3 regions of the Roseibium porphyridii genome follow, and region 1 is predicted to be linked to each of the others. Evidence: predicted binding sites of a transcription regulator. Region 1 holds the regulator's gene; each other region holds the start of a gene.
What was found. The regulator LexA, encoded in region 1, represses DNA repair genes until DNA is damaged. The targets are predictions, from matches to a motif close to TGTTCNNNNTGTGTTCNG.

Region 1 (3,280 bases):
ATCTAGAAGACGATGCCGCCAACCACAGCTCGTTTCGGCATGGGTGGTTTCGGACCGGGGATATCGGCCATATGGACAAAGACCGGTATCTCTATCTGACCGGCCGCGCATCGGACATGTATATTTCAGGCGGGTCAAACGTGTACCCGAAGGAAGTTGAAGAAGTGCTGTTGACGCACCCTTCCTTGTCTGAGGTTGCAATTCTTGGCGTACCTGATCCTCAATGGGGAGAAGTCGGACTGGCGGTGTGCGTGGCATCAACGAAAGCTGAACCAGACACGGCAGAATTGAGCGCCTTTCTTGCCGGAAAGGTCGCCCGATACAAGATGCCTCATCGATACTTGTTCATTGAATCAATGCCGACCAGTGCCTACGGCAAGATCACAAAAAAACTTGTTCGCGAGTTTTTGAGCGAAAAAGGTTTGACATGAGACGCGACGCGCCCCGGACACTTGATGATATCAAGCACCCTGGACCAAAAGCTTCTCAACGCAGACCATGGCTCCCATGCCATGCCGAACCGGTTGCACTCACCCTGACCAATGGCGGAAGTCTGCTGCGGGAGCTTGGCCAATGGATTGACGCGTCAGGCTATCAATCCGCCGTGCTTGACCTCAGCGGCTTGGCGCTAAACGCATTTGACTACGTCATGCCTGATTGCGCGTTCGATGATCGGCACGCCGCCTGGTATAGCGACACCCGAGTTTCAGAAGGGGCAACACTTGTCGAAGCCGTTGCTATTCTTGGTCGCAGGGACGGCCAATGGTTTGCGCACATTCACGCCTATTGGCAGGAAAATGGAAACGCTCATCTCGGACACCTGCTCCCGCAAAGCGTATCGCTTGCGGGAAATTCGGACCTGACCGGCTTTGGCTTAATTGGAGCTGGGTTCGAGGCCGAATACGATCCTGAAACAGAGTTTACGCTGTTCCGGGTAAAGCCATCTCAGAGCACCGACACGCACGCCCCACCAACCAACGCTCTGATCACGACCTTGGCACCTTTTGAGGATCTTCACGACAGTATTTGCGGCCTCGCATCGAAGATTGAGGCCAACACCTTCAAGGTTGTTGGTCTGGGCAGTCTCGCAGGTGCAGAATTCAGATCGTCGCCACCCATGAAAGGCCTCATCTCTGAAATCCTGTTGCGCTCAGGAAGTGGGCGCCAACTCCATGACGGCCAACAGGTTCAGATACGCGCCGTCGACCTCAACGGAAATCTCCATCAAGGTGCCTTGCAACCCGGTAAATGCCCGACCCTCGTAACATGTGAATTGCTGCTAATTTCCGCGGACTGAGCCCAATCCCCAAGATGCAAGCTGCTCCTGCTCTCTTTTGGCCAGGGTCAACGGCAACAGAACAGTAAGAGAACATTTACTCTTGCAGAACACAATAGGAACAGCTAGAGTGTTCTCGATTTGTACCAGCCCGATTCTTGGTCAGGGGTAACCGTTATGTTGACGCGCAAGCAGTACGAACTGCTCATGTTCATTCATGAAAGACTGAAGGAAACTGGCGTCCCACCGTCCTTCGATGAAATGAAGGACGCTCTGGACCTGCGTTCCAAGTCTGGTATCCATCGGCTCATTACGGCCCTTGAGGAACGCGGCTTTATTCGTCGCTTGCCAAACAGGGCGCGTGCAATGGAAGTCGTCCGCCTTCCCGACTCAATTGCTCCTGGCCTGGGGGCTCCACGACCACGTGGAAGTTTCTCACCCGAAGTCATCGAGGGCTCATTGGGCAAGGATGTAGCTTCCAAGTCTCCCCCATCCTCATCTGTCCCCGATGCTGCCGGCGCAGAAATCCCGGTAATGGGTCGGATCGCAGCTGGTGTTCCGATCGAGGCAATTCAGACCCACAGTCATTCAATTACCGTCCCACAGGAACTCCTCGGCAAGGGAGAACACTACGCGCTGGAAGTGCGCGGTGACTCCATGATTGAAGCCGGCATTCTTGATGGGGACACGGTCCTTATCCGTCGGACAGATTCAGCTGACAGTGGCGACATAGTCGTTGCTCTGGTGGACGATGAGGAAGCAACACTGAAACGGCTTCGCAAAAAAGGTGCGTCCATTGCGCTCGAAGCTGCAAATCCAGCCTATGAAACACGCATTTTCGGACCGGGGCGTGTTCGTGTTCAAGGGCGTCTTGTTGCTTTGTTTCGCCAGTACTAGATCAGCAGGTCGTTCCTAACGGATTCACTTGCTTTTTGATGTCAGAATTGCGCGCGTCATTTCTCCCGGATGGTGCCAGGGTCTCGGCGTCTCTGGTATAGCGAAACGTATTTTAGAGATGACTGTGGTGACGGTTTGAGCGCCAAATTTGCCGAGCTCGTCGTTTTTTTGACGACCAGTTTCAGTGATAAGCTTCTGTCCTCTTGGCACAGTATCGGCGCCCGCGTTTGGCTGCACTGACAGCCAGATGGACACCGCCCCTCGCCTGCTTCTCGTTTCTGCATCAATGACAATCGCTGCAGGGCAATCATCTGGAACGATTAGATCGGTCACGATCAAATCGGCGAATTGACAATCCTGATACAGAGCTTCCGTTTGTCTGGGGAACGCTATTGAAACAGACGTTTCGGCGCGTTGACCGTTTACGAACATAAGAACTGGTGCATGTGCTTTGATCACACATCCAGCCTGATCACAGCTCCGTTGAGACGATTTCATCTTGCGCGATTTAATCGTGGCATTGAATACTCCTTCCTTCTGAAGCCAGAGCTCTGACGCAAAAGAAGAACGGGTGCTTGATAAGTTCAGCTGACCGTTGTCGTCGCGAGCTGCAACTCGCGAACCGGAGGATGCGATTTGAACATCAGGGGGTCGTGACTGGAAAATTAAGAGCATTGCAACGACACATGGCACTGCCGACAGCAAGCGCAAACGTCCGGGCACCAGAAGAACCAGAAATAGCGCACTCATCAAAAACAAAGTAGGCAACGCAGAGAGGTTACCGATGGTCCCGGTATCACCTCCCAAAGCTGCAGTAAATTCGGAAATGTCCAGCAACCAGGAAATGCCAAGAGACATTATGGCGAGGGGCAACGCGGCCAGTCCGAATGGCATCAAGATGAGTGCCAGAACCCCCATTGGCATCACCAGCAACGAAAAAACAGGCATTCCAAGCATGTTGCCAACGACACCATAGGGAGCAATCCGGCCAAAATGATGCGCACCGACAATCCCAGTTGCAAGACCGGCGACGACAGCCGTAACGAGCAAACCGAATGACCACTTTCCCAATGAGCCAAAGACCCGTGGCAACAGTGCAGAATGAGG
Region 2 (3,280 bases), 1.3 Mb from region 1:
CAATACGACTTTTGCTTCCTTGTCGCCGCCCGTCGCTTTTTTCTTCAAAGGGGCGATACGGCGCTCAAGGCTTTCCATATCCGCGACCATGAGCTCGGTTTCTACCGTTTCGGCATCCGCAAGCGGATCAATCGCACCGTCGACATGGGTGATGTCATCATCTTCAAAGCACCGCAGCACATGAGCGATGGCATCGACTTCGCGAATGTTGGCCAGAAACTGGTTGCCAAGACCTTCACCCTTGGAAGCTCCGCGCACCAGACCGGCAATGTCGACGAAAGTAATTCGGGTCGGGATGACTTCCTTCGAAGCCGCAATATCGCGGATCGCATAAAGGCGCGGGTCAGGAACGGCAACTTCACCCGTATTCGGCTCGATCGTGCAGAAGGGATAGTTGGCGGCCTGGGCCGCGGCTGTTTTCGTGAGCGCGTTGAAGAGCGTGGACTTGCCGACATTCGGCAGTCCGACAATGCCGCACTGGAAACCCATGGGAGTTCGCTTTCGGTTTGGTCTGAAACTGTTGCCGGGCTACATGCCCGAGCCTTGACGGCAGGTCAAGACTTTGAGCGACGAGTTCAGACACGGAAGGCTGAACCGTTGCGTTATTGCAGACCCGTCCTGTCGATGATGCCACGGTTGCACCCCATTGCGACGGTATCGGCCGCCCGCATCAACTCACCCAGGTCGCTTTCCTGAGTTATCTTGCCTTTCATGCCGAGCCAGATCTCGTTGATCAAGGTACGGCTGCCGTCACTGGTGCACTTGATCAGAACTCTGTCTCCTGTGCCTTGGCCGAAAGATGTGTCAAAGGCTGCGCGGATATCGGCCCCTGTGATTTCGGCACCGACATTGTTGAAGAACAAGTCCCCGACAGCGGATTGATTGACGAGTTCAGTCAGGTAAAGCGTGTCATCATAATACTCATCAGCGCCACCTTCGCCCAGGAAACAGGTGCCGTGTTTTATCCATTCATGATGGTGCAGGAAACTGGCATATCCTGGCATGGCAGCTTGCAAGGCATCGGCGGTTTCGGTGTCGATCGCCGGAGCAGGGAGACGATCCCAGGTATCGGGCTTGTCCAGGTCTATGATGCTGGTCGGCACTCCGCAGTAAATGTTGTCCTTTGGCTGCGGCCACAGGCCATGGATGGAGAGCTGGCGGGTCGTGTGCGGAAGAAGGCCATCGTTCAGGTCACGGCATTCCTTCTTGCCGGGTCGGAATTCACAAAACGCTGGCTGCCAGGAGAGGGTCAGAAGGTTGTCGACGGACTCTGTGCCTTCCTGCTCGATGACATCATCGGAACCGCCTGTTCCAGTGCCACCTGTCCGGGTATCGGCCTTGACCACGTGAATGCCGCAGTCCGCACTGACCCATCGAGCGGTTGATACGGGAGCGTTGTCCATCTGAACCTGGAAATAGTCTCCACCTTCCTTGTTCAACCCGAGCATCTTATAGGCCATATTGGGTGAGGTGGTGATGCTGCCCGGATTGGTCTGCCTGTTTTTGCTGTGATAGGCTTCGCAGGTTTCGAAGGCGATGAAATAGCCTTCCAATTTCTTGAACGCCGATGCCGGTGTCGTCACCAAAAAGCTGCCTGCGATCAATGCAATAAGAAAACGCATTGCCTACCTCCCAGAACCACTGGACGGACACCGCGAACAAATGCTCCTGGTGTCTTCTCGGGGGGAACGACCTAATCCTTGCCGTGTCACCATGTCGTTCTTATGACGAGAGCTGCGGATCCTGTTTGTGCTTTGCTTGGTTCCGGCGTAACAGCAGCCAATTTACTGTATTCGCTGGAGCTGGGGTCAGTCGCCACGGAACAGTTTTTTCAGCATGTCTGCCATCGGCCCGGATTTGGGCATGGCCGTTGGCTTAGGCTGACGGGCCTGCCGAATGTGGCTTTGCCCCTTTGGTTTTGCCGCAGGCCTGCCAGGGCGCTCGCCCACTACTTCAGGTTTGCCCTTGCGCTGTGCTTTTTGCGGTTCCAGTGAAAGCGTCAGTTTGTTGGCAAATTGACTGTCCTGCCCGGTTGCGAGCAGATCGGCATGGTTCGCTATTTCCTCAAGAAGTGGTTCCAGCCAGTCCTGATCCGCCTTTGCAAAGTCACCAAGAACATAGTTCGATACCAGCTTCTTGTCGCCGGGGTGTCCGATGCCGAGACGAAGACGCCGGTAGTCCGGCCCGATATGCGCGGAGATGGAACGCAATCCATTGTGACCACCGTGACCACCGCCTTTTTTCATGCGGAATTTGGCAGGCGGCAAGTCGAGCTCATCGTAGAGAACGACGATGTCTTCGGGTTGAAGCTTATAGAAGCGCATGGCTTCACCCACCGACCGGCCGCTTTCGTTCATGTAGGTTGAAGGTTTTAACAGGAGAGCCTTGTCTGTTCCGAGGCGTCCTTCGGAAACCTGACCCTGAAACCGGGCGCGCCAGGGCTGAAAAGCCGAATGGCTGCGGTGAATTTCGTCCACGGCCATGAAACCGATGTTGTGCCGGTTTCCTGCGTATTTCGCACCTGGATTACCGAGACCGACGATCAGCTTCATAATGTGCCTTTCACGTCCGTTGTTGAAACGAAAAAGCAGCCCAACCGGCTGCTTTGAAGTCGTCCCCGAATTTGCTCCGTGATGGAGCGCCGGGGCAGAAGGCGGTGACCGCCTCCTTATTGTTGTAACAGAAGTGAAGCTTATTCGCTTGCTTCTTCTTCGCCCTCTTCAGCGCCTTCTGCTTCTTCACCTTCGTCGGTTTCTTTCATGCCGGCCGGAGCCGCAATCGTTGCGATGGTGAAGTCGCGGTCGGTGATGGTCGGCTCAGCGCCTTCCGGCAGATCAACTGCGGAGATGTGCAGGCTGTCGCCCGGCTCAGCTTTGGCAAGATCCAAAACCAGAGCTTCAGGAATGCTGTCTGCAGGCACGTTCATTTCGACCGTGTGACGGACGATGTTCAAGACGCCGCCTTTTTTCAGGCCCGGGCAGTCTTCTTCATTGATGAACTGGACCGGAATTTCGACCGTGAGGGTCGCACCTTTGGCAACACGCAGGAAGTCGACATGCAGGACGTCATCACGCACCGGGTGCAGCTGATAGTCCTTGGCGATAACCTGATGCTTTTCACCGTCGATGTTGATCGTGCCGATCTGCGCGGTAAAGCCACCCTTGTGCAGGGTAATGGTTGTTTCTTTTACCGGAATGGTGATCGGCAGTGCCGGTTTCTTGTCGCCGTAGATAACGGCGGGGAGAAGGCCTTCGCGACGCAGTGCCCGTGCGGCCCCCTT
Region 3 (3,280 bases), 1.8 Mb from region 1:
CGGGTGGAATATCCCTGCCGTCAATCAAGACATAGTTGGAGACTTTCGGCAGTCCGTTGATGGCTCTAACCATTGCGGAAAGCGTCGCCGTGCGGATGTTGAGACGGTCAATCGTCGCTGGAGACGCGCTGGCGACACAAATCCAGGCGCTCGAAACAATGTCCAGATACAATGCTTCGCGTCTGGCCTCGGAGAGCTTCTTGGAATCGTCCAGCCCATCCGGTACGCGCTCGTAATCCAGAACGACTGCAGCGGTGACGACCGGTCCCGCCCATGGCCCGCGTCCAGCTTCGTCAACACCGCACAATAGCCCGTTGAATTCTGCAGCGTATTTGCGCTCAAGAGACAGATCCGGGCGATCGGGAAAAGCAAGATCGAACAAGGACGGGGTGCCAGTCATGTCGATCAACCTGCCGTTTGCAAGAAATCACTTCAAGCCGCGATCTCAAAAGAGATCCAGTTGCACACCACCTTTTTGAGGTTGTCTGAAGTCGTCCAGGTTCAGTTTCTTCCTGCGCAGGCTGAGGCCCAGACGTTTCGCGGCAAGAGAATAGCGTTTGGAAATCTGAACTGCATAGGGACCTCGTCCTCTCATGCGGTCTCCCCATCTGGCATCGTAGTCCTTGCCGCCACGCATTGACCTGATGAGGTTCATGACGTGCCTGTACCGATCAGGGCAATGTCTAAGCAGCCAGTCACGGAAGAGTTCAGAGACTTCAAGGGGGAGCCGCAAAAGAACATAAGCGGCTTCCTGCGCACCATGTTCGGTAGCAGCTTCCAGTATGCTTTCAATCTCGCTGTCGGTGAGAGCTGGGATGATGGGAGCCATCATAACCAGGGCAGGGACACCAGCTTCGTTCAGGGCTTTGATTGCGCCAAGACGTTTGTGTGGTGCGGACGCTCGGGGTTCCATGGCACGGCACAGTTTCTTGTCCAGCGTGGTTACGGACAGCGCGACCTTGACCAGATTGCGCTCGGCCATACGCGCGAGGATGTCAATGTCCCTGGTCACGAGGGCTGACTTTGTGACAATCGCGACCGGGTGAGAGCAATTGTCGAGAACCTCCAGGATTTCTCGCATCAACTTGTATCCGCGTTCCAGCGGTTGATAAGGGTCGGTGTTCGTGCCGATGGCAATCACGCGGGGAATGTAGCCCGGTTTTGACAATTCCCTTTCTAGAAGCTGTGCGGCATTGGGCTTTGCAAAGAGACGGGTTTCAAAATCCAGCCCTGGAGACAGTCCCATATAGGCGTGGCTTGGTCGTGCAAAACAGTAGACACAGCCATGCTCGCAACCGCGATAAGGGTTGATCGAACGGTCAAAGGAGAGATCGGGCGAAGAATTGCGCGTTATGATCGTTCGTGCTCGCTCTTCCTGTACCTCGGTCTTCAATGGGGGCAAATCCTCAAGACTATCCCAACCATCATCAAAGCCTTCGTAGGATAGCGGTTCGAACCGACCGGATTTATTAAGGGCTGAGCCCCGGCCCCTTCGTCTGTCTTCAGTCAACCGAGGAGCGCTGTCTTCGGTATTGTCTGCCTCATGCTGCGCTGCAGCGAATTGCAAGGGCGCGCTCATGAGCGTATCTGGCGAGTAAACGAGAACATAATAGGAACATTAGCCAATTTCCGGGCGTTCTCAAGCCCATTCACTCGCACTTTGAAAAAAAATCCTGTAGAACTTCGGAACATGATTAGCGTCATTATTCCGACATACAATTCCGAAACCGAGTTGGTTCATGCCCTCTCGGCGCTGGTGCCCGCAGCCGCGGAAGGCGTCGTGCGCGAAGTCGTGGTCGTGGACGGAGGCTCATCGGACAATACTGGCCAGGTTGCGGACGCAGCCGGTTGTCATTGGGCGGTCTTGAAGAAATCAAAGGCTGAACGCCTCGCACTGGGTGCTGAGATCGCCAAAAGAGGCGACTGGTTGCTGTTCCTGCAACCGGAAACGCTGCTTGAAAGCGGTTGGCACCATGAAGCACAGGCGTTTGTCGAGCGAGCAGCCCACGCACCTAACGGACCCCGCACTGCAGCCAGTTTCCGACTGCGATACGAAGCATTCGGGCCAGGTGCTCGTCTTGGCGAATCCGTCGCAGCGTTCCGCTCCCAGCTTCTCGGTATGCCTTACGGAAATCAGGGGCTGCTGATTTCACGCCAGTTCTACCAAAAACTCGGTGGACACAGGCCTTTGCCGCAGCTGGAAGATCTCGACATTGCAAAACGTATCGGTCGTGGCCGAATGGTGTTTTTAAGGGCTGCCGCGGTCACATCCGGCGAACCGCAGCAGGAAGGTCTCATTGCGGGCCTGCGCCAGTCGCTCGCCCGCTTCTGCGTCGGAATCCTGCGCATTCCGGCAAGGGTCGCGATAAAACTCCACGGTTAGTGGCAGGCAGCGGCGATTTAGGCGGCGAACTGAAATAACAAAACATTCCCTGAATTGGTCAGATACTCCAGAGCGGGTTTGTCATCTAATTTTCAGCTGCCAGGAACCATCCGGGTTTCTCTGGCCGTCGCACCTTGAACGCAATCCAGGTCCTAGGGACCTGAGCGCATTGTTCCTTGGGACTGTGTCCTGGGCCGAATACTCAAAAATGAAACGTAGCTGATGTCCGCCTTCGGGCCGGGAGGAGGAGACAGTCTGCTAGTGAGCCGGAAAACGGCAATAACGGACGGTAGGTTGAACTACGTGATCGTCCAACTCGCGGCTTTTTGCGGTTATTGGAATGGAGTGCCGTCAAGGCCCGGGAGCCTCAAGCGACAAATGCATGGTCGCCTCGCAGTTGTAATGGGCGGCCAGAGCGGCGACTGTCTTGCAGGGACACTGCGAGGAGTTATTTAGATGTCGGATACGATGGAAGATGCCGCGATTGAGGCCTATGCCGCCGAACTGCTTGAGGCCTATGACACGGGCAACCAAATTGCGCCAATCACCGATCGCGACCCGGCTTTCGACGCCGAATCGGCGTATTCCATCGCCCACAGGGTCACCGCACTGCGCGAGGCCCGGGGCGAGCGGAGGGTGGGCCGCAAGATCGGTTTCACGAACCGGACGATCTGGCCGCTCTACGACGTCACGGGACCGATGTGGGGGCCGGTGTGGGATACGACCCTGCATGATATCGGTGAAGGCTCGCACAGATTGCCGAAATTGCCCGAGCCGCGGCTTGAGCCCGAGATTGTATTCGGCCTGAAGTCCGCGCCACGGGCAGGGATGAGCGAGACCGAGCTTGCCGGGTGCATCGACTGGGTGTCACACGGGTTTGAGGTCGTATTTTCGTCT

Region 2: a site for LexA is predicted at 1,664-1,681, ahead of K1718_RS08590 (ribonuclease T2 family protein). Genes of this name have one in related genera too.
Region 3: a site for LexA is predicted at 1,601-1,618, ahead of K1718_RS22500 (PA0069 family radical SAM protein). Genes of this name have one in related genera too.

What each region holds. Positions count from the first base shown of each region.
Region 1 is NZ_CP120863.1:3,116,441-3,119,720, reverse strand. It holds gene K1718_RS14610 (acyl-CoA synthetase) at 1-431, shown strand, start outside; gene K1718_RS14605 (PPC domain-containing DNA-binding protein) at 428-1,297, shown strand; gene lexA (transcriptional repressor LexA) at 1,454-2,173, shown strand; gene K1718_RS14595 (ComEC/Rec2 family competence protein) at 2,198-3,280, opposite strand, start outside.
Region 2 is NZ_CP120863.1:1,857,291-1,860,570, forward strand. It holds gene ychF (redox-regulated ATPase YchF) at 1-489, opposite strand, end outside; gene K1718_RS08590 (ribonuclease T2 family protein) at 603-1,622, opposite strand; gene pth (aminoacyl-tRNA hydrolase) at 1,809-2,552, opposite strand; gene K1718_RS08600 (50S ribosomal protein L25/general stress protein Ctc) at 2,693-3,280, opposite strand, start outside.
Region 3 is NZ_CP120863.1:4,900,078-4,903,357, reverse strand. It holds gene K1718_RS22505 (ribonuclease HII) at 1-400, opposite strand, end outside; gene K1718_RS22500 (PA0069 family radical SAM protein) at 446-1,579, opposite strand; gene K1718_RS22495 (glycosyltransferase) at 1,691-2,383, shown strand; gene K1718_RS22490 (2-keto-4-pentenoate hydratase) at 2,840-3,280, shown strand, end outside.